DNA from 4 places in the Bacillus sp. SORGH_AS_0510 genome. Region 2 is predicted to be linked to each of the others. Evidence: riboswitches for the same ligand, from Rfam matches in the RefSeq annotation. Region 2 holds a riboswitch; each other region holds the start of a gene.
The links. Region 2 has a riboswitch for S-adenosylmethionine ahead of QE429_RS05225 (methionine ABC transporter ATP-binding protein). Riboswitches for the same ligand answer to the same signal wherever they lie in the genome.
Positions count from the first base shown of each region.

Region 1 (5,895 bases), 2.7 Mb from region 2:
CTGATTATAATTTTGCCAGAGATCCAAAAAAACCGGTTACTATTGGGGCACATATGAGCGGTGATGACTTTATCAATAATCACTTCCAACAATCCGAAGCTATGTATAATGCCGGAGCGGTATTTAAAGAAGTGGCAGCAGAGTATGCAAAATTATCTGGAAGGGAATACCCTGTTCTTGATTTATATAAAATGGAAGGTGCAGAAGTGGCTCTCTTCCTATTAAATTCTGCAGCAGAATCAGCTAAAGATGTAGTGGACCAGCTCCGTGCCAAGGGAATTAAAGCCGGGGTCATCAGTCCGAATATTATTCGTCCGTTCCCTGCCAGGGAGATTCGAGAAGCGCTAAAAAATGTAAAATCCTTGCTAATTGGTGAACGGGCAGATTCTTATGGAGCCAATGGCCCTAACTTAACGCATGAAGTTAAGTCGGCTTTACAGGATGACCGTAATAACCAAACTATTGTACTAAGCCGTGTTTTCGGCCTTGGTGGAAAAGATTTCTATGCAAGTGATGCTGAGAAGTTTTTTGAAATGGCTATTGAAGCAAAGATCAAAGGCTATGCCGAGAAACCATTTGATTACTATGGCCATATCCCAGGTAACCCTGAGAAAATACTAAAGCCAGTTATTTTACCGCAACATGGTGATGTATATAAATCAGGATTAATTGATGTGAAAATGGATGAGGAAACGAATAAGTTAAAGGTGAAAATCCCGCCGCTTCGTGCCCTTACTGGTAAACCAAAGAGGATTGCCTCAGGTCATGGTGCTTGTCCCGGATGTGGCATATTTGCTGGTCTGGAGCTGTTCTTTAAAGGCATTGAAGGAGATATTGTTACATTATTCCAAACAGGTTGTGCTTATGTGACAACAACAGCTTATCCGCATACTTCACATAAGCAAACAATGATTCATAACTTATTCCAAAATGGTGCAGCAACCCTATCGGGTACAGTTGAGGCATTTATGGAACTAAAGCGGCGCGGTGAAATCCAAGTATCTGATGATGCAACGTTTGTTATGATTACCGGAGATGGCGGTATGGATATCGGTATGGGTTCAGCAATTGGTACGGCACTTCGCGGCCATAAGCTAATAATGCTTGAATATGATAATGAAGGGTACATGAATACTGGTTCGCAAATGTCGTATTCCACACCGATTGGTCATATGACAAGTACATCTGGAGTCGGAAAAATGCAAAGAGGAAAGGCGTTCCATCATAAGGATACAGCGCAAATTATGGCATCAACTAATATTCCTTATGTGTTTACAGGCTCAGAAGCTTTCCCTCAAGACCTTATTAAAAAAGGGGCAAAAGCTCAGTGGTACGCACAGAATGTAGGAACTGTATATGGAAAGCTTCTAATTACTTGCCCGCTAAACTGGAAATCAGATGATCGATACGGTACCACAATTGTTGAAGCAGCTGTAAATTCATGTTTCTACCCACTTTACGAAGTAGAACAAGGGGTTACAACAATCACTTACAATCCGGAGGAAAAGAACAAACGGATACCATTGGCAGAGTGGTTGAAATATATGGGCAAAACAAAACACTTATTAAAAGATGAAAATAAACCTATTTTAGAAGAGTTTGAGGATGAAGTTGAAAAAAGATGGCAGCGATTAAAGGCTAAACATGAGAATCCACTTCTATAATTTGGTGGTTGAGAAAGCGAAGTGTCATGCGCACTTTGCTTTTTCTTTTGCTTTTATGATTGACAGAAAAATTAAATTTTGATATATATCTAATTAGATGAATATCGAAATTAGGGGTGTATAACGATGATGCAGCTAAACCGTTTAGTAGCCTTTTATAAAACTATGGGTGATCCAACAAGAGTAAGAATTGTTGCTCTATTAGCAAAAGGGCCTTTACATGGTCAGGCGATCGCTGGCAAACTTGGGCTAACAGCTCCGACCATTACTCATCATTTAAAAAAATTAAGGGAAATTCATGTGGTGTATGAAAGAAGAGATAAAAATACGATTTACTTCTATTTAAATGAATCAATGATTAAACAGCAGGCACAAGTTCTTACACAGCTGCTTGAAAAAAGAGGAGAGGAGCTTGGAAACATGGTAGAGGCTAGTATGGAAAGACAAAAGGTCTTGGATAATTTCTTTACGAAGGATGGTAAATTAAAAAGCATACCGGCACAAAGAAAGAAAAAATTAATCGTTTTTGAGCACATCGTGAAGGGGTTGAAAGCAGGAACAAAGTACGAAGAAAAAGATTTAAACGAGTATATTAAGCAATTCCATGATGATTTTGCAACAATCCGACGAGAATTCATTATTAATCATTATATGTATCGAGAAAACAGTATATATGAATTAAACCCAGAAGAAATGTGGGCTAAGCCATAATTAAAGAGAGGTTGACTGTAAACTAGTCAACCTCCTGTTTCTTCATTAGAGTACTTCTTTAACTGTGCGAATGAAAGCAGGAAGGTCTTTTATTTCTTTTCGCTGTTTTACAAGGACTTTTCCTAACTTTAGCGTTAAACGTTTGGCAGCTAATTTTGATCCTTCATCAGCAATTCCATCTAAATCAGCTACATGAGCGAGACCAATAGTTCTTCTGATTAACTCGCAACCGGCAAAGCCGATTGAATCTTCGAAGAATTTAGCCAGTTGAAATTGTAAAAATGAAGGTGTTTTAGCTAATGGTTCTTTATTTTCAGTATTCCATAATTGAGTATATTGTTCTTCAAAAACATTCCACACTGTTTCAACATGAGTTAGAAACAAATCGCGCTTAGGTACATTCACAATAACTTGGAAGAGTAGATTGGCAAATACTTGACCAATGTCAAAACCAGCAGGTCCATAATAGGCAAATTCAGGATCGATAACTTTTGTTTCAATATTGTCAGCAAAAACACTTCCAGTATGCAAATCTCCATGAAGGAGTGATTCAGCCTCAGTTAAGAAGGTTCTTTTCAATACATTCACGTGGAACTTTAGCTCTTCATCCTGCCAAAGCTCTTCTACTTCAGGCTTCAAGCCAACCTCAAATTCATTTGTTTCCGCGTCATAGAACGGATCTGTAAAGATTAAATCTTCAGTTATCTTACAAAGCTCTGGGTTAATAAATTTCTGTACCTGTGCCTTTTTTGCAGCAGGGGTTAAGGCATAATCTGAAGTGAAGAATATTGTTTTAGCGAGATATTCTCCTAAGTGCTTAGAAATAAGCGGGTACGTTTCGCCTCTAATAAAGCCAGTTCGAGCAATTATAAGGTGGGACAAGTCCTCCATAACAGTTACCGCTAGAACTTCATCCGTGTAGTAGACCTTTGGAACGTAGTTAGGTGCAATATGACCAAATATCTTTAAGGCTTCTGCTTCGATGGTTGCTCGTTTAAGTGTTAATGGCCAGCTTTCTCCTACGACCTTTGCATAAGGGAGCGCTTGTTTAATAATGACACTTTTTCCTGATTCTTGATCTACCAAGTGAAAGACAAGATTAAGATTGCCATCACCAATTTCCTTACAAGTGAGGTCAGCTTTTTCTGTGAAAATATTTAAATCAAGAGCTAGGTTAATAGCAGAGGCTTCAGTTAATGGTTGGTAAGTTGATTGTTTTAGTAGACTCATTTTCAATTCCTCCTAAATTTGGAGGCTCAGTTTGTGCTTTGGCTTTGCGCACAAAAAAGCCTCTTTCTTATCTGAAAGAGGCTAGAAGAGATCTATTCTTCACACCTCTTATCTCTCAGAAAGGACATCCTTCTGTTGGAATTAGCACCGTGCCATATAAAGTTTCCTGCGCATTCACTTTCTTTAGCGCACTACTTTAGTTGTTGTATGGTCGGTTGCTGGGCTTCAAAGGGCCAAATCCCTCAGCCTGCTCGTGATAAGAGTAAATCTAATATTCTATTTTTTCAGTATGATAAAAACTATAACAGGTTGAAAAGAGAGGTGTCAACTAAATTTTGAAAACAATATTAATTTTTAACTTTTAAAACAGTCTAACGGTAATATTCTGGCTTTCTGTCTGCGAAGATTGGAATTTGGCTGCGAATATCTTTGACAAGGTCCATATTTAATTCTGCAGATAGAATTTCTTCTGCCTCTCCAGCTTCAGCGATGACCTCACCCCAAGGATCAATTATCATACTGTGCCCGGCAAATTTGTTATTAGGATCGCTTCCAGAACGATTACATGCAATTACATAGCATTGATTTTCAATGGCACGAGAAATTAGCAAGGCTCTCCAGTGAGTTAGGCGAGGTTTGGGCCATTCCGCAACAACAAATAGCGCCTCAGCCCCCTCTGAACTATGAGCTCGGATCCATTCTGGAAAACGAATGTCATAACAAATAACCCCAGCAAACGACTGATTGTCTAATTGGAATAAGCCTTTTTCTGTACCTGCCTCTAAGTAAAGGTGCTCATCCATGAGCTTGAATAAATGCAATTTACTATATTGGTGGATCAATTGGCCTTCTTTGTTAATGATGATCAAAGTGTTTTTTACTCCGTTTTCATTATGGTTTGCAACGGATCCTCCCACGAAATGAACTTGATACTTTTTAGCTGACTCCTGTAGAAATTGTATCGTTTGTTTCGCTTGCTTATCTGCAATTTCATCAAGTCGTGTTAAGTCATATCCGGTAGTCCAAAGTTCAGGTAAGACGAGAATGTCAGGTTTGGTTTCCATTGCCATTTCGATTAGTCTTTCTGCGGCAAGATAGTTTTCAGTTGGATTACCAAAGGCGATATCCATTTGTATACAAGAAATATTTAATTTCAAGGAATTTTCCCTCCGGTTCGAAATATCAGAATTTTTTCTTTACAAGCTGTTATAAAAGTTATATCATTTGTGACTAGAATTTCAACAAAAATTTGTAAAGAGTTAGCAGGTGAGAGAGTAATGAAACAATTTCCACCATCAGAGCTTTTAAATAGTCTGCCAAAACAATTTTTTGCAGGCCTTGTAAAGAAGGTTGGTGAGTATATTGCCGAAGGGCATGACGTTATAAATTTAGGACAAGGAAACCCTGATCAGCCAACACCGGAACATATCGTGTCCAAATTACAGGAGGCGGCAGCTAACCCGATCAATCATAAATATTCTCCGTTTCAGGGGCATAGATATTTAAAGCAGGCTGCAGCTGATTTTTACTTTAGAGAGTATGGCGTAACGATCAATCCTGATAAGGAAGTGGCTATCCTTTTTGGGGGCAAAGCAGGACTTGTGGAGATTCCTCAATGTTTGTTAAATCCGGGTGATACCATTCTTGTACCCGATCCTGGCTATCCGGATTATTGGTCGGGGGTTGCACTGGCAAAAGCAGACATGGTTACAATGCCATTGAGGGAGAAAAATGCATTTTTACCTGACTACAACGAACTTTCTTCCGATACGTTATCAAAAGCAAAGGTCATGTTTCTGAATTACCCTAATAATCCTACTGGTGCTGTTGCCACTGAAGAATTTTTCATAGAAACAGTGAAACTAGCAAACGATCACAATATTTGTGTTGTTCATGATTTTGCTTACGGTGCCATCGGTTTCGACGGTCATAGACCAATCAGTTTCCTAGAAACCGAAGGGGCAAAAGAAGTAGGAATCGAGATCTACACACTATCTAAAACCTATAATATGGCGGGCTGGCGTGTTGGTTTTGCTGTGGGGAATGAGAGTGTGATTTCAGCGATTGAACTTCTTCAGGATCATCTTTATGTAAGTATATTTGGAGCTGTTCAGGAAGCAGCAGCTACTGCCTTAACTGGGTCTCAAGATTGTGTAAAAGAATTAAACGAACTGTATGAACGCAGAAAAGGTGTGTTAATTAACGGTCTACGTTCGATTGGGTGGGATGTGAAAGCGCCTAACGGGTCTTTTTTTGCATGGCTTAAGGTACCAGACGGGTACACATCCGC
Region 1 is NZ_JAUTAU010000001.1:3,703,179-3,709,073, reverse strand. It holds gene QE429_RS18930 (thiamine pyrophosphate-dependent enzyme) at 1-1,664, shown strand, start outside; gene QE429_RS18925 (DUF2087 domain-containing protein) at 1,794-2,375, shown strand; gene mtnK (S-methyl-5-thioribose kinase) at 2,421-3,605, opposite strand; SAM riboswitch class I at 3,711-3,868, opposite strand; gene QE429_RS18915 (carbon-nitrogen family hydrolase) at 3,977-4,762, opposite strand; gene QE429_RS18910 (pyridoxal phosphate-dependent aminotransferase) at 4,883-5,895, shown strand, end outside.
Region 1: another riboswitch for S-adenosylmethionine. It lies ahead of mtnK (S-methyl-5-thioribose kinase); the one in region 2 lies ahead of QE429_RS05225 (methionine ABC transporter ATP-binding protein).

Region 2 (5,895 bases):
CCCCCGGCGCGCTAAAGCGCTGGGGGACTGTCCCCATTTCTATTATTTCTGTTTCTCCAGCCCATTTACATCAATAAACGGCGTGGCTCCTCCTGTAACGCTCGGTAGACGGCCATCCCATTTTTCTAAAGCTTTTTCTTGGACTTCGATTTGTTTGAGTTGGATTAATTCCGGAGTGACTTCTTGCTTTTTCAAACGTAAGGCTTCGGCTTCTGCTCCCGCTTGAGCGACCTTCTGTTCCGCTTCAATTTTGATTCTTTCGAGGTCCCGCTGTGCCCGTAACGCATTTTGCTCTGCGGTTTGCTTGGCTTCGATGGCCTTATTGAATTCTTCGCTAAAAGCGAATTCTTTAATATTAATATCTTCTAGAATCATATAATATTTGGTTAATTTCGCTGCAAGCATCTCTTTGACTTTTGCTGAAACCTCCGGTCGTTTGGAAATCAATTCTTCCGCTGTATATTGTGCCGTAATGGCTTTTAGAGCTTCAGCAATCGCAGGGTCAACAATCCTGGAACGGTAATCCATTCCGATGTCTTGATAGAGTTTATTTACAGCTTCTGGATTAACAGAAAAGTTAACGGCTACATTGGTGGTAACGGTTTGTAGGTCCTTTGAAGCGGCCGTCTGCGAACTTTCTTCCTTTTGCACCCGTACCTCAATCGGTTGAACGGTTTGGATAAATGGAAGCTTAAAATGAAAGCCTTCCGTTAAAATCGTTGGCTTAACAGCCCCTAATTGCAACAGTACTCCACGATAACCTGATGAAACAGTGGTGGTCGAAAAAAAGCCAACTACTAAAATAACAATGGCAATGGCTCCACCAATTATCGACCTCTTATATTGCATGCTGCTCCCCCCTTTAAAACAGATCTCCTCCATGTTTCCTTCAAAAATGACTGTTTACATAACTTTATGAAAATCATTCTGACTTTATTCAACCAGGCCAAAAATGGGGACAGTCCCCCGTTGCGCTAAAGCGCCGGGGGACTGTCCCCAATCTTTTTTATTTTTTCATCCACTCAGGCTTCCCAAAGCCTTTGAACTTTTCGTCGATGACTTTTTCAAAGTCTGCAGATTCTACAACTTCTTTAATATCTTTTGCAAGCTGGGAATCTTTGTTTTCTGTTTTGACAGCCACGATATTGCGATAGGAATCTAGCATGTTTTCTAGTGCTAATGCATCAAGCAGATTCATTTTTGCAGCTAATGCGAAGTTTCCTGGTACTGCTGCTAAATCCACACTGTCCACCGACCGAGGAAGCTGACCCGCTTCAATCGCTTGGAACTTTAGTTTTTTCTTATTTTCAACAATATCCTTCTCAGATACTTTCAACGGATCGGCACTCTCGTTGATTGTAATTAAGCCTTCATCGCGAAGTGTATTTAAAGCACGTGCTGCGTTTGTTGGGTCATTCGGTAAAGTTACGGTCGCTCCGTCCTTTACTTCAGCCAATGATTTGTACTTCTTAGAGTAAAGTCCCATTGGTGCTGTTGGTACAGAAATCAATGCAGACAGCTTCATGTTGTTTTCCTTCGCAAAATTCTCTAGATAGATAGAGTGCTGGAATAGGTTTGCTTGGATGTCCCCATTATCTAATGCTTTGTTTGGCTGAATGTAATCGCTGAATTCTACAATTTCAACTTTGTAACCCTTCTTTTCTAACCCTGGAACAATTGCTTCCTTCAACATATCGCTATACGGGCCAGCAGTAGCACCTAATTTAATGTCCTTTGATTTTGCCTCTGCTTTGTCCTTGCTGTCAGAACTGCTGCCGCAAGCGGCTAACGCACCCACGACTACTACTAAAATCATTGCTAAAAACCACTTTTTCATGACCTTTTCCTTCTTTCCTTTATCTTCTTTTATCTACAACTTTGGCAACAAAATCACCAAGCAGTTGAATAACCTGAACTAAAATAATTAATATTACGACAGTGGCAATCATGATTGTATTGTCATAGCGATAATATCCAAAGCGAATCGCTAAATCGCCAATTCCTCCGCCGCCGACTGTACCAGCCATTGCCGAAAACCCTATTAAACTAATAAGGGTTAACGTAATACCCGATATGATTCCTGATCTCGCTTCAAGAAGCAAGACATCTTTTATAATCATGGTTGGCGTTGCGCCCGCCGCAATCGCTGCTTCAATGACCCCTTTGTCAATTTCCCTTAATGCGGTTTCGACAATCCTAGCAAAGAATGGAATCGCCGCCACTGAAAGTGAAACACTTGCGGCAGTTGGTCCAATCGTCGAACCAACAATGAGGTTGGTTAATGGTATAAGCGCCACCAGCAAGATAATAAATGGAATCGAACGAATCAAGTTCACCAAGAATCCCATCGTTACTTGAATGAAGCGGTTTTGTAAAAACAAGCCTTTGTCAGTAACAAATAACAGGATTCCTACTGGAAGGCCAATGACGATGGAAATCGCTAAGGATATCAGAATCATGTAGATCGTTTGTAAAAAAGCTGTATTGATATCAGGGATGAGCTCCACCAGATGCTGAAAATCAATGCCCATTATGTAACACCTCCACTTGTGCCGCACGGTCTTCGATGTATTGAAGCGCCGAGGAAACTTCCTCCTTCGCACCTTTCAGTTCCATAATGAAAATGCCCAAAGGCAATTCTTGTATATATTCAATCGAACCATGGAGGAAGTTCCCTTTTAGACTGAATGTCTGCAACATATCGGAAATGACACCCTCTCCGGCGACTTTTCCTTTAAATAACACCTTGATGATAGGACCATCACAGCTAGACAGGATTGATTGCGGAATGTCAAAGGAAACCACACTATCAATAAACTCTTTGGTGAGTTCCGCTTGGGGATTAGCAAATATGTCGTAGACCGCACCCTCTTCAATGACTCTGCCGTCTTGCATGATCGCCATTCGGTGGCAAATTTCTTTCACTACATCCATCTCATGTGTGATGAGAATAATCGTAATGTTAAGCTCCTTGTTGATCTTTTTTAATAGATTCAAGATCGACTTGGTTGTGGTCGGATCGAGTGCGGAGGTTGCCTCATCACATAATAAGACTGTTGGATTATTGGCGAGTGCCCGTGCAATCCCTACCCGCTGCTTTTGTCCTCCGCTCAGCTGGGCTGGGTACACATCGCGCTTATCCGCAAGTCCCACCGTTTCTAGTAATTCCATCACACGAGTGCTGATTTGATTCTTCGGATAGTTAGCCGCCTTCAGTGAAAAAGCAATATTCTCATACACGGTTTTCTGACTGATGAGGTAAAAGTGTTGAAAAATCATGCCGATCTTTAATCGGGCTAAGCGTAGCTTCTCCCCTTTTAAAGAAATAAGGTCCGTCTCATCGACAGCAATGCTTCCCGAAGTCGGCCGTTCCAATAGGTTGATGCAGCGGAGCAACGAGCTTTTCCCTGCACCAGAGTAGCCTACGATGCCATAAATCTCGCCTCGTTGAACATTTAAGGAAACGTCATCGACTCCCTTGACCGTGCCATTTTTCGTTTTATATTCCTTTGTTAGATGACGAATTTCAATCATAACGAGGACCTCTCTTTCTAAATAAGCGATATTTTATGTTTTTTCCTTTCTCCAATTAACAAGGGAGAAATAGTTGGTTTTTCCATAAAAAAAATGCCCCTTTCATCTGAAAGGAGCATCGAAATACAAACAATTATTTCAAGCTTATCTTTCAGAATGAAAGTCATTCTGCTGGAATTGGCACCTTCCCAATTAGGGGGTTGCCGGACGTCATAGGGCCAAGTCCCTCGGTCGCTCTCGATAAGAATTATTAGTTTTTTTTAACATTTTTGATATTACTAATCTAGTTTTATCTTGTCAATCCTCAGAAAATATTATTTTACTATTGTAAGTGTTTCCATTATTATCAAATCAACTATTTAGGTACTCTAAAAAATTTTTTTGGGGACAGTCCCCCGGTGCGCTAAAGCGCCGGGGGACTGTCCCCGCTCTACTAGATAAAGTTCTGTGTCGTGTTGTTCCTGCTGAACCGATACACGGCGATGAGGAAGAAGGCCGCGGCAAAGGCGAATAGGATGATGTAGTGTAGGTACAGGCTGCTGAAGCTGCTTCCTTCCTGCAGTTTCGTTAGAGTGTCTAATGTCCAGCGCTGCGGCAGGAATTCTGCGATTTTTTGCAACGCTTTCGGCATCACTTCCACAGGCCAAAAACAGCCGGAGAGCATAACCGTTGGGATGATGACTAAGTTTTGCAATGCACTCGCAGCATTCCGGCTGTTGGCAAAAGAGATAATCACCAATGACAACCCGACCGAAATCAAGGAGAAAAGGATCATGACAAAGGCCGCTTCCCAGAAAGATACGTTCACGCCCATATCAAAAACCGTTCTCATGATTGTTAGCGTAATTAACATCTGTACGGTCATAACGATCATATTCACGACCACATTCGCTAGTAAAAACTTCCTGGCATTGATTGGTGTCGATAGTAAACGGTAGTAGGTCCGCTGTTCTTTTTCCAAAAGAATGATTTCTGATAGATTCACAGCCGACATCAGCATAATCATAATCAAAAAGCCGATCGTTTGATTGGTCATATACTTATTTTTCGATGCATCCTCCACCGAATGAGTCGCAAGCTTATAGTGGCTTTGCTGATAGTCCGCCACCATCTGCTCGAACAGCGGCTGATTCCCCTCTGCTGCTCGGCTGATGGTTGCTAGATTATTAATATATTGATATAAATACGATTTCACGAAGCCAGTCACGGCTGCCCCTTTGATGGAGCTAATCTCGATATGATTAGGCGAACCCTTCAGCACGCTTTCCGAGAATCCTTTTTCAAAGGTAATTACAGAGTCCAGCTTACCGGATGTCACCCGTTCCTTTCCCTGTGCGGTGTTCACCTCGGAAACCTTTACATTCTCTAGCCCTTTGAGAAATTCAATCGTATGGTCCGTAATCTCACTTTTATCTTGATTCACGACGCCTATTGCAAGGATTGGTGTTTGCCCCCCTCCATAGGCAAGCAGCGCAATGAAAATCCCAACCAACGGCATACAGAGAAACATGATGATGTTTTTCCGTTTGCGAAACGTCATACGTAAGGTGTTTTGAATTATCCAGAGGATATCTTTCATTTATAGCCCCTCCCTTCTTTTTAAAGAAATAACTGCTACTAGTAAAAATAGGAGTGACCCAGCCAAATTAATTGAGATTGCAGGGATGGCCGCAGAAAGGTCATTCGCATAGATTAATTTCGTTAAGCCGTTGTTCATCCAGGTAAGGGGAGAAAGTTCCGTAATAAATTTGAAGAAACCCTCAGGATTCACAATTCTAAAATAAGACCCGCCAAAGAAGGAGGACAACTGGGCAACGAGTGTAATGATCACTTTTGGAGCAGCATGTGTTTTGGACAAAAAGCTAATCCCAATCCCTAGGCTCACTGCAAAAATAATCTCCGTCAAGAGTACCAGGTAGACCATCCCTTCATGATCGCCCCAATTCGCATCGAATAACAGCTTGCTCAACTGAACCACGAGCAAGGCAGATATGCTGCTGCTAACAAGACTTCCAAGTACTTTTCCGATAAAAATGTCACTTTTTCGAATCGGAGAGGCAATCAGACGATTTGCCGTCCCTCTCACACGTTCCTCCACAATTAACGAACTAGCTGACATCGCCCCGTACAAGATAATCATTGTCGTGATCACTATCGCATAATAGTCCATCGAACTCGGTTGCTTATCAGGTTGAAGCGAGGTTTCTTTGATAAAATTCCCGTTGCTTTCTTCGGAAAAAGCAATGGCCATCTTATCCGGCGCCGCCTTCATGATTTCAGTGGCAATATTGTATCGGTCGACATAGGCAGAAAGCATGCCTTGAAGGATATTTGCTTCGATGCTGTTGCTATTATTGAGAA
Region 2 is NZ_JAUTAU010000001.1:980,593-986,487, reverse strand. It holds gene QE429_RS05240 (prohibitin family protein) at 43-849, opposite strand; gene QE429_RS05235 (MetQ/NlpA family ABC transporter substrate-binding protein) at 1,007-1,837, opposite strand; gene QE429_RS05230 (methionine ABC transporter permease) at 1,857-2,531, opposite strand; gene QE429_RS05225 (methionine ABC transporter ATP-binding protein) at 2,521-3,534, opposite strand; SAM riboswitch class I at 3,676-3,781, opposite strand; gene QE429_RS05220 (ABC transporter permease) at 3,968-5,113, opposite strand; gene QE429_RS05215 (ABC transporter permease) at 5,114-5,895, opposite strand, start outside.

Region 3 (5,895 bases), 360 kb from region 2:
TAAATGGGAGAAAGTCAAAAAAAGTATCGCTTTGAAACATTAAGTGTTCATGGAGGATTGGCTCCAGATCCAGTAACAGGTGCTCGTGCCGTTCCTATCTATCAAAACAATGCCTATCAATTTAAAAATACTGAACATGCGGCTAATCTTTTTAGCTTAGCAGAACCAGGCTACATATATACTCGAATCCACAATCCAACGACTACCGTATTCGAAGAAAGAGTAGCACTTCTTGAAGGCGGAGTAGGATCATTGGCTGTGGCAAGCGGCATGGCTGCTATTACACTTGCAATCCTCAACGTGGCTGAAGCGGGAGATGAAATTGTAGCTGCTTCCAACCTTTACGGTGGAACCTATAATTTGTTTGCAGTAACCCTTCCAAAATACGGCATTAAGGTGAACTTTGTTGATGCAGAAAATCCTGAAAACTTCCGTGCAGCAATCACCCCGAAAACAAAGGCTGTTTTTGCAGAAACAATTGGGAATCCAAGCTTGCGTGTCCTGGATATTGAAAAGGTAGCAGAGATTGCTCATGAGGCGGGGGTACCTCTAATTATTGATAACACCTTTGCTACGCCGTATTTATGCAGACCAATTGAGTTTGGGGCTGACATTGTGGTTCACTCAGCAACCAAGTGGTTGTTAGGAAATGGTACAACAACAGGAGGTATCATTGTTGATGGAGGGAAATTCGATTGGAATTCTTCCAGATTTCCTGGCTTTACAACTCCTGATGCAAGCTACCATGATCTTGTCTATGCAGAGGCATTAGGTGCCCTAGCCTATATCGTAAAGGCGCGTGTACAGTTATTACGTGACCTAGGTCCGGCTTTAAGCCCGCAAAACTCCTTCCAATTTACGTTGGGATTAGAGACACTACATGTCCGAATGAAGGAGCATGTAGCTAATTCAAAAACCATTGTCGAATATTTATTAAACCACCCTGCAGTAGATTGGGTATCCTATCCTGGGCATCCATCACATCCTGATTATGAATTAGCGAAAAAATACTTACCAAAAGGTGCAGGTTCCATGGTTGTTTTTGGCATAAAAGGTGGAAAAGAAGCAGGGGCAAAGCTGATTGATTCCCTTTCCCTGTGGGCCCATGTAGCTAATGTGGGTGACGCAAAAAGCTTAATCATTCATCCGGCAAGTACAACGCATCAACAATTAGATGCGGAAGGACTCAGGGCGGCTGGTGTTTCAGAGGATTTAATCCGTCTTTCAATCGGGATTGAGAATGTCGAGGACTTAATTGACGATCTTGAATCAGCTATTGAAACAGCAACAGGTCTGGTATCAGCGAAAGCCAATGCTTAAATTTTCCAGATGAAAAAATAGAAAATGTAAAGATATTTTTATTGACACCCCTTTTTATCCATGATACGATAGCTTTCGTGTTAAAAGATTACTTAATTTGACTAATCTGTTAATTGAATATAGATGCTGTAAGCTCTTATCAAGAGAGGTGGAGGGATGTGCCCGATGAAGCCCGGCAACCGTCAATGTTACATTGAAATGGTGCCAATTCACACAAAGCGATTGCTTTGGGAGATGGGAGAAAGGTCTATTTTACTAATGCCTTTCTGCCTGTGCAGGAAGGCTTTTTATTTTCCTAAAATAGAATCTTTTCATCTAAACAGTCAAACTCTATATATAAACAACTAGTCATATGATATTCTTTCTGAATTTTAGATAAATAGGATAAAAAGCGGGTGATTACAAGTGATTTCAATAAATAATGTCCGTAAGATTTTCCCTTCTAAACAGGGTCAGCTAAAAGCGGTCGATGAAGTAAATTTAGAAATACAAGAAGGGGAAATTTTCGGAATCATCGGATATAGCGGTGCAGGAAAAAGTACGTTAATTCGGATGCTAAATGGCTTAGAGATCCCAACGGATGGGACTGTCACTGTAGCAGGTCGAGTGATTTCAAAAATAAAGGGTAGTGAGCTGCGTAAGGCACGCCAGGAGATCAGCATGATCTTCCAACACTTCAACCTATTGTGGTCAAGAACAGTAAGTGAAAATATTGCCTTTCCTCTTGAAATTGCAGGGATCAAGGGTGCAGAGAGACAGAAAAGAGTCAATGAGCTCATTAAGCTTGTAGGACTTGAGGGACGTGAAAACGCCTATCCTTCACAGCTGAGCGGGGGACAAAAGCAAAGAGTAGGGATTGCTAGAGCACTAGCAAACAATCCGAAGGTACTTCTTTGTGATGAAGCGACGTCAGCGCTTGACCCTCAAACAACCGATTCAATATTAGAGTTATTAGTCGATATCAACAAGCGACTAGGTTTGACTATTGTGTTGATTACACATGAAATGCATGTCATCCGAAAAATTTGTCACCGGGTGGCGGTTATGGAAAGCGGTCGAGTAGTTGAACTTGGCTCCGTATTAGATGTATTTAAGAACCCGCAAAAGCAAATCACGAAACGATTTGTACAGCAGGTGACAGAGCCGGAAGAAACGAAAGAAACGGCTGAACATTTGCTCGAACGTTACCATTCCGGTCAGGTTGTTCAATTGACTTTCATTGGCGAATCAGCTGAGCAGCCGCTCATTACGAATCTAATTAAACAGCATGATGTAACAGTTAATATACTGCAGGGGAAAATTTCACAAACACAAAGCGGCTCATATGGTACTCTCTTTATTCATCTTGATGGTGACGACAAAGAAGTAAACAAAGCAATAGACTTTATTCGTTCCCAGCAGGTTGGTTTGGAGGTGGTAACAAATGATTAATGAGCTTTTTCCAAATGTCGATTGGCTTATGATGTGGGAAGCCACGAAGGATACGGTGTATATGACGGCTATCTCCGTCCTTGTTACCTTTATTCTAGGCACCTTCTTAGGACTGCTGCTTTTCCTAACATCCAGAGGAAACTTATGGGAAAACAAACCGGTTAACACGGTCATCAGTGGTATTGTGAATATTTTCCGTTCGATTCCATTTATTATTTTAATTGTGTTATTAATCCCGTTTACAACCTTCCTATTAGGAACCATGATTGGTGAAGACGCAGCGTTACCAGCACTAATTATCGGGGCTGCACCGTTTTATGCAAGGATGGTAGAGATTGGTCTAAGGGAAATTAATAAAGGTGTCATTGAAGCGGCAAAATCAATGGGTGCAACTACTGGAACGATTATTTGGAAGGTACTATTACCCGAATCTATGCCAGCACTTATTTCCGGTATTACCGTAACAGCAATTGCCCTTGTGGGATATACAGCGATGGCAGGAGCCATTGGCGCAGGGGGATTAGGAAACCTTGCCTATAACTATGGTTTCCAACGAAATCAAAATGACGTAACTTTTGTGGCTACAGTCATTATTTTAATTGTCGTGTTCATCATTCAGTTAATTGGTGATTTCATCACTTCTAAATTAGATAAAAGATAAAAGGAGAGTTCAACATGAAAAAATGGTTATCCGTTTTACTAGCTTTAACATTAGCCCTTGCGCTTGCTGCTTGTGGCAAATCAGAAGAAAAATCTGAAGGTACTTCAGAAAAAGGCGGTACTACAAAATTAGTAGTTGGTGCATCTACTGTTCCACACGCTGAAATTTTAGAACAAGCAAAACCATTATTGAAAGAAAAAGGAATCGATCTGGAAATTACAACTTTCACTGACTATGTATTACCAAACAAAGCATTGGCTTCAAAAGAATTAGATGCTAACTACTTCCAGCACATCCCTTACTTAGAATCTCAAAACAAAGAATTTAACTACGGATTTGTTAACGCTGGCGGCATTCACATCGAGCCAATCGGTGTCTATTCTAAAAAGTACAAAAAGTTAAGTGACCTTCCAAAGGGTGCTCACTTAATTATGAGTAACTCTGTAGCTGACCATGGCCGTCTACTTTCATTACTAGAAGCACAAGGATTAATTAAGCTAAAAGATGGCATTGATAAAACAAAAGCTGAATTAAAAGATGTTGTTGAAAATCCAAAGGATTTAAAATTTGATGCAAACTATGAAGCGAAGCTTTTACCACAAATCTTCAATAATGGTGAAGGTGATGCAGTCCTAATTAACTCTAACTATGCAATTGATGCTGGATTAAACCCTGTGAAGGATTCTATTGCAATTGAAGATAAAGAATCTCCTTACGTGAACGTGATTGCTGTGCGTAAAGGTGACGAAAACAAACCTGCGATTAAAGCACTTGTAGAAGTTCTTCATTCAAAAAAAATTCAAGACTTCATTCTTGATAAATATAAAGGTGCAGTTGTACCTGTTTCTGAATAAGAATCGAACGATATTAAATAAGAAGAAAATAGGAAAAGTCAGTGATTTACTCACTGACTTTTTGTATTTCTGAAGTCATACATGAAACGTCATTATTGGGTAAAAATAGAAGAGATATTGCACCCAAAATCACTTGGCAAATGCTGAAAGAATAAGGTATGATTTTAACCGAGTGTATTTTTACATATTGGGATTAGGGATTTTTTATCAGAAAATTCTTTAAAAGACACTTCTTATTCTCAATTAGCAACAGCTTAATGAAAATAGGGGTATTGTTTTTACTGTTTAGGAGTTGCTAATACATTTCATTTGTTATAAGATTGTAATGAGAATAAAATGAGAATAGAGTTACAGACCAATCCCGGTCTGCATGATACAACACTTTCTTTTCGGAGGTATAGATATGGCTGGATCAACTTTAACGATCAAAGATTTACATGTAGAAATTGATGGGAAAGAAATTATTAAAGGATTAAACCTTGAAGTAAAAGGTGGAGAAATCCATGCAATCATGGGTCCTAACGGAACTGGTAAATCCACTTTATCATCTGCAATTATGGGTCACCCTAAATATGAAGTAACTAGCGGCAGCATTGTTTTAGATGGTGAAAATGTTCTTGAAATGGAAGTAGATGAGCGCGCTCGTGCAGGTCTATTCCTAGCAATGCAATACCCAAGTGAAATCAACGGCGTAACAAATGCCGATTTTTTACGTTCAGCATTAAATAGCCGCCTTGGCGAAGGAAACGAAATTTCCCTCATGAAATTCATCCGTAAGATGGATAAACAAATGGAATTCCTTGAAATGGATTTAGATATGGCTCAGCGCTACCTTAACGAAGGTTTCTCTGGTGGAGAGAAGAAGCGTAACGAAATCTTACAATTAATGATGTTAGAACCAAAAATTGCGATCCTAGATGAAATTGACTCAGGTCTAGATATCGACGCATTAAAAGTTGTTTCTAAAGGTATCAATGAAATGCGTGGCGAAGAATTCGGATGCCTAGTTATTACTCACTATCAACGTCTTTTAGACTATATCACTCCTGACTATGTACACGTTATGATGCAGGGCCGTATCGTAAAATCAGGCGGACCAGAGCTAGCACAACGCTTAGAAGCAGAAGGATATGACTGGATCAAACAAGAGCTTGGAATTGAAGATGAAACAGTTGGGCAAGAAGCGTAAGAGAGTGTTAGGAGGATTACAATGACAACAGAAACAAAATTACCATTTGATAAGGGTTTTGTAAGCTCCTTTTCGAAAGAAATGAACGAGCCTGCTTGGTTTGAAGCGTTCCGTCTCAAAGCATTAGAGAGTTTTGAACAACTGCCAATGCCAAGACCTGATAAAACAAAAATTGATAAATGGAATTTCACTCAGTTTGATCAACATACAGTTAAAAGTGCAGCGTATGCTTCACTTGCTGAACTGCCAGAAGAAGTAAAGGCATTAGTTGATGTAGATGCAGCTGATAAAAACCTATATATTCAAAGGAACCAAACTCCTGCCTTTTTATCTCTATCAGAAGAATTAAAGAATAAGGGAGTTATCTTTACAGACATTTTTACAGCAGCAAGAGAGCACGGAGAGCTGTTGAAAAGATACTATATGACACAAGCTATTAA
Region 3 is NZ_JAUTAU010000001.1:1,340,406-1,346,300, forward strand. It holds gene QE429_RS06740 (O-acetylhomoserine aminocarboxypropyltransferase/cysteine synthase family protein) at 4-1,320, shown strand; SAM riboswitch class I at 1,454-1,561, shown strand; gene QE429_RS06745 (methionine ABC transporter ATP-binding protein) at 1,726-2,751, shown strand; gene QE429_RS06750 (methionine ABC transporter permease) at 2,744-3,412, shown strand; gene QE429_RS06755 (MetQ/NlpA family ABC transporter substrate-binding protein) at 3,427-4,266, shown strand; gene sufC (Fe-S cluster assembly ATPase SufC) at 4,670-5,455, shown strand; gene sufD (Fe-S cluster assembly protein SufD) at 5,477-5,895, shown strand, end outside.
Region 3: another riboswitch for S-adenosylmethionine. It lies ahead of QE429_RS06745 (methionine ABC transporter ATP-binding protein); the one in region 2 lies ahead of QE429_RS05225 (methionine ABC transporter ATP-binding protein).

Region 4 (5,895 bases), 440 kb from region 2:
TATGATTTGAAAGCTCTATGAGTTTCTTCTTTAGTTCGTACTTATTTAGATGGGCATAGGTTGAAATAAGCTCCTCGATTTCACTTATATATAGGTCAGATGTTTTACCAATATATATCTTCGGATAGATTTGATCTTCATTGACTTCTTCATCTTTCAATAGCTCTTCAAATAATTTTTCACCCGGCCTCATCCCTGTGTACTCAATACCTATATCATCAATTAAATTACCGGAAAGCTTAATTAAGTTTTTGGCCAAATCAACAATTTTTACAGGCTCTCCCATGTCTAAGACGAAGATTTCACCTCCTTTTGCTAGAGCCCCTGCCTGTAGTACAAGCCTTGAAGCTTCTGGAATTGTCATAAAGTACCGAACCATATCAGGGTGTGTAATCGTAACAGGTCCCCCTTTTTCAATTTGGCTTTTAAAGAGTGGAATTACGCTCCCTCTGCTCCCAAGAACATTTCCAAAACGAACAGCAACAAATTTTGTAGTGCTTTCTCTGTTCAAGTGCTGGATAATCATTTCAGCAAGCCTTTTGGTTGCTCCCATCACACTAGTTGGGTTAACGGCTTTATCAGTAGAAATCATGACAAATGTTTTAATTCCATGCCAGCTTGCTGCTTTAGCTACATTCATTGTGCCAATGATGTTATTTTTCACTGCTTCTTCAGGGTTATTTTCCATAAGTGGGACATGTTTGTGTGCGGCAGCGTGATAAACAACTTCCGGTTGATATTCCTCCATGACTGCCATCATTTTCTTTTCATCCTGTAGCTCCGCAATAACGGGAATAAAATCTATTGTTGAATTTTTATAAGTTTCTTTTAACTCCATTTCAATTGTATAAATACTATTTTCACCATGCCCTACTAATATCAACTTTTCCGGGGTGAAGCTAGATAATTGCCGGCAAATTTCAGAACCTATTGATCCACCAGCTCCTGTAACCAGGACAACTTTATCTGTAATATTCTCTGCAATACTATTAATATCTAACTCCACTGGATCTCTACCTAATAAATCTTCCACTAAAACGTCACGAAATTGTTGAACCGACACCTTCCCTGTCATTAAGTCCTCTAGAAGAGGGAGGATTTGTGTCTTAGCACTTGTCTTAGCACATTCTAAAAATATCTTATTTAACTGCTGTTTATTTAATGATGGGATAGCAATAACAATATTTTCGATCTTTTGTCGTTTTACTATTTCTTCAATTTTTTCCACCCCACCAAGGACTGGTATTCCCAAAATATCCAGCTTATACTTTTTTTCGTCATCATCAATAAAGCCTACCGGTAATAAGTTGCATTCATTATTCTTTTTCAGTTGTCTTGCTACCATCATTCCTGCAGATCCTGCCCCTACAATGAGTGTTCTCTTTTGATTATCATGTTTTTGCATGAAAGTATCTTGAAGGGCTCTCCAACAAAAACGGATACCTCCTATAAATGTCAAGTTAAGCAGCCATGTAACAATTAGCAACCTAGTAAATGTTTCATGAAATATTAGTTGTTGTACTAGTGCAGCAATCATAATCGTGATAGTTTCCACCTTCACTATACTGATTAATTCTCCCACACTCGCATACACCCAGGCTTTTTTATATAACTTGAATTTAAATGAAAGATAATGATGACAAAATAAAATAACAATAGAGCTAAACACAGCTGGGAGGGTTATCACTTCGAGGGTAGCGTTTACTAGAAAGTAACTAAAGAAAATTGCGGTAAGAACAATACAAGAATCTACACTTACAAATAGTGGTAATCTTTGTTTATAGGTCATTCGTTTCCTCCCCTTTATTTGAAAAAAGATTTAAGTATATACTCTTTAAAAGGGTATATACTTAAGTCTTTTTTTCAGGCATCTAACCTGCCCTCACATCACACTACCGACGACTTGCGTCTAAGGCTTTAGGCCCACAGCATGACCGAGTGCCTCCATTGATATTGGATAGGAGACATCACCATAAAGGAGAACACCTTTAAATTTGTTCTTAATATAGAACAAATGTTGTAAAATTTTTTCTGAAATTTTATTGAAATAACTTATCTATTCGAAACGTTCTCAAAATGAGTCTATATCAATTATAATAGTTCTTTATACAGAACATGTCAATTCAATAATTTTTAATTTTTACTGGTAAAACCATTCTTAAACTTACCAAAAAAAAGTTTGACACCCCCGCTAAACTGTAGTAAATTTTATAAATAATCTAAATAATTGATTTCTTATCAAGAGAGGTTGAGGGAATGGCCCTGCGACGCCTCAGCAACCTTCAATGGACCCATGTTCATTGAAAAGGTGCTAAGTCCTGCAAATTACTAATTTGCAAGATAAGAAGAATGACAAGTGTGTCGTACATACCAAAGTCTTCTTCTTATAAGAAGGCTTTTTTGTTTACCTATAAGCTTTAGTACCTTATAGCACTAAATCACCAAAGCGAAAACCATTCCCCCTCAACCATTAATAAAAGGAGTGAACGTTATGTACAAAATTGATACAAAATTAGCCCAAATTGGAAACCGTAGTGAGACTGCAACAGGTACTGTAAACCCGCCTGTATATTTTTCCACTGCTTATCGACACGAAGGCATTGGGCAATCAACAGGGTTTGATTACAGTCGGACCGGTAATCCAACACGTCAGCTCCTAGAAAAAACGATTGCTGATTTAGAAGCTGGGGATCAAGGATTTGCCTGCAGTTCAGGAATGGCTGCTATATTCACGATTCTTTCTCTGTTTCAATCAGGCGATGAATGGTTGGTAAGCGAAGATTTATACGGGGGAACTTACCGCTTATTAGAGCAAGGCTTTAAAAAGTGGGGATTACAAACTCAATATGTTAATACCTGTTGTCCGGAAGAAATCGAGGGTAAGATTACGCCTCAAACGAAAGCTATTTTTTTGGAGACACCTACTAATCCACTAATGCAGCAATCGGACATTGCCGAGGTTTCAAGAATTGCCAAGAAGCACGGAATTCTATTGATTGTTGATAATACCTTCTATACTCCCCTATTACAGCAGCCGATTCAGCTTGGTGCTGATATCGTCATTCATAGTGCAACCAAATATTTAGGTGGTCATAATGATGTACTTGCAGGGTTAATTGTCGCTAAAGGGAAGGAACTATGTGAAGCACTGGCATTTCATCATAACGGAGCAGGAGGCGTACTCAGCCCGTTCGACTCTTGGCTGTTAATGCGCGGAATGAAAACCTTGTCTCTTCGAATGGAACGGCACGAAAAAAATGCAAAAACCGTGGTCGAGTTTCTTTCTAACCATGAAGATGTGACAGATGTTCTTTATCCTGGACGCGGTGGAATGGTTTCTTTCCGTGTGAAAGATGAAGCTTGGGTGAATCCATTCCTGCAAGGATTATCGCTCATTACTTTTGCAGAAAGTCTCGGTGGAACAGAAAGCTTTATAACGTATCCTGCCACACAAACACATGCCGACATCCCTGAAGAGGTTCGAATCCAAGCTGGTGTTTGCAATCGATTATTGCGTTTTTCCGTAGGGATTGAAGATGCAGAAGATTTAATTGAAGACTTAACCAGGGCTTTTGCCAATGTGAAACAAGGGGTGACTGCATAATGGCTCACGAAGACTATACCTTTGAAACGAGGCTTCTTCATAATCAGCATAAAGTGGATCCGACTACAGGCGCAGTAAGTGTCCCCATTCAGCATGCTTCCACCTTCCACCAATTTGATTTCGATCAATTCGGTAAATACGATTATGGTCGAAGCTTAAATCCAACAAGGGAAGCCTTGGAAGATGTGATTGCTGAACTGGAAGGCGGTGTAAAAGGATTTGCTTTTTCATCTGGTATGGCAGCCATTTCAACAGCCTTCCTCCTGCTTTCTGCTGGTGACCATGTCGTCATTACTGAGGATGTATATGGTGGTACTTTCCGGATGGTTACACAGGTACTTACCCGCTTCGGCATTGAACATACATTTGTGGATATGACCAATTTAGAGGAAGTAAAGCAAGCGGTGAGACCGAATACTAAAGCATTTTACATTGAAACACCTTCCAATCCGTTGATGAAAGTAACCGATATTAAGGACATTAGCAGTCTTGCAAAGGAATTGGGTGCCTTAACTTTTGTCGACAACACTTTTCTTACCCCTTCTCACCAAAAGCCATTGGAATTAGGGGCTGATGTTGTCCTCCATAGCGCAACGAAGTTTTTATCAGGACATAGTGATGTCGTTGCCGGACTCGCTGTAGTTAAGGATGAAGACTTGGCGAAAAGATTAGGCTTCTTACAGAATGGATTTGGTGCCATATTGGGTGTCCAAGATGCCTGGCTCGTACTAAGAGGGATAAAAACACTTCATGTTCGTTTGGAGCAATCACAGAAATCAGCTATTAAACTTGCAGAGTTTTTAAATCAATATCCGCTTGTCAAAAAGGTCCATTATCCAGGGCTTGAAAGTCATCCACAATACCACATTCAGAAAAAACAAGCAGTGGGGCCTGGAGCCGTCCTATCTTTTGAATTAGAGAGTGAAGATGCACTTCGAACCTTCCTCGCCAATGTGGAAATCCCTGTTTTCGCTGTCAGCCTTGGTGCAGTCGAATCCATTCTTTCTTACCCGGCAAAAATGTCTCATGCCGCTATGCCACAAGAAGAAAGAGAAAAACGCGGGATTACCAATAGCCTAGTTCGTCTTTCGGTAGGTTTGGAAAATCCAGATGATTTAATTAAAGATTTTTCACAGGCGTTTGAGAAAGTAAGAAGTAGTCATCTAGTATTCGAGCGGGGAGAATAGCAATGAGTTTTTTAGAGAAATTAAAAAATCAAATCCTAATAGCCGATGGAGCCATGGGTACTTTATTGCATTCATATGGAAAGGATAGCTGTTTAGAAGAGCTAAATCTTTCTCAGGCAGAGCATATCCAAACGATTCATCAAGCTTATATCGACGCGGGTGCTGATGTTATTCAGACCAACACGTATGCGGCCAATTATTTAAAGCTGCAGCGATATGGTTTGGAGGATTCTGTGAAGGAGATTAATAGTGCGGCAGTCGCGATTGCAAAAAAAGCAGCCGTCCAAAGTCATTCGTACGTACTCGGAACTATTGGCGGGAACCGAGGAATTAAGCCGGATTCTATTACCATTGAAGAATTAAAGCGGAGCTTCCGTGAACAATTATATTGCCTTCTTCTTGAGGGAGTAGACGGTTTGATACTTGAAACCTTTTACGATCTAGAGGAACTCGAAACAGTTTTAACCATTGCGAGAAAGGAAACCAACCTGCCGATTATCGCTCAAGTCTCTCATCAGGAGCCAGGATTTTTGCAGAATCGAACGCCTGTCAATGACGCATTAAAACGACTTGAAGGACTCGGTGCTGATGTAGTTGGCCTTAATTGCCGGCTTGGACCACATCACATGCTCTTAGCATTGGAACAGATTGAAATACCTGACCATGCTTTTCTCTCTGCCTATCCAAACGCCAGCCTCCCTGCTTACACGGACGGTAAATTTCACTATGAGGGAGATGCAGACTATTTCCGAAGCTCAGCAAAAGCCTTCAGGGACCAGGGGGTACGGTTGCTGGGTGGCTGCTGTGGAACCACGCCAGACCATATTCGAGGCTTTGCGGTAGAATTAAAGAACAGTATTCCAGTTACTGAAAAAATAGTAAAATTAAAACCAAAGCAGATCATCTTGGATCCTCCTGTGGTAAAACGAGAGCTTGCTCCCCTGCAGGAAATCGTCAAGGAAAGGCCGTCGGTAATCGTAGAATTAGATCCTCCTAGAAAGCTGGATACAACGAAGTTTTTCGAAGGAGCAAAAGTGTTAAAAGAAGCTGGGATTGATTCCATAACTCTAGCGGATAATTCACTTGCAACGGTTCGGATATCCA
Region 4 is NZ_JAUTAU010000001.1:1,423,910-1,429,804, reverse strand. It holds gene QE429_RS07215 (polysaccharide biosynthesis protein) at 1-1,789, opposite strand, end outside; SAM riboswitch class I at 2,233-2,347, shown strand; gene QE429_RS07210 (methionine biosynthesis PLP-dependent protein) at 2,492-3,604, shown strand; gene metC (cystathionine beta-lyase) at 3,604-4,791, shown strand; gene QE429_RS07200 (bifunctional homocysteine S-methyltransferase/methylenetetrahydrofolate reductase) at 4,794-5,895, shown strand, end outside.
Region 4: another riboswitch for S-adenosylmethionine. It lies ahead of QE429_RS07210 (methionine biosynthesis PLP-dependent protein); the one in region 2 lies ahead of QE429_RS05225 (methionine ABC transporter ATP-binding protein).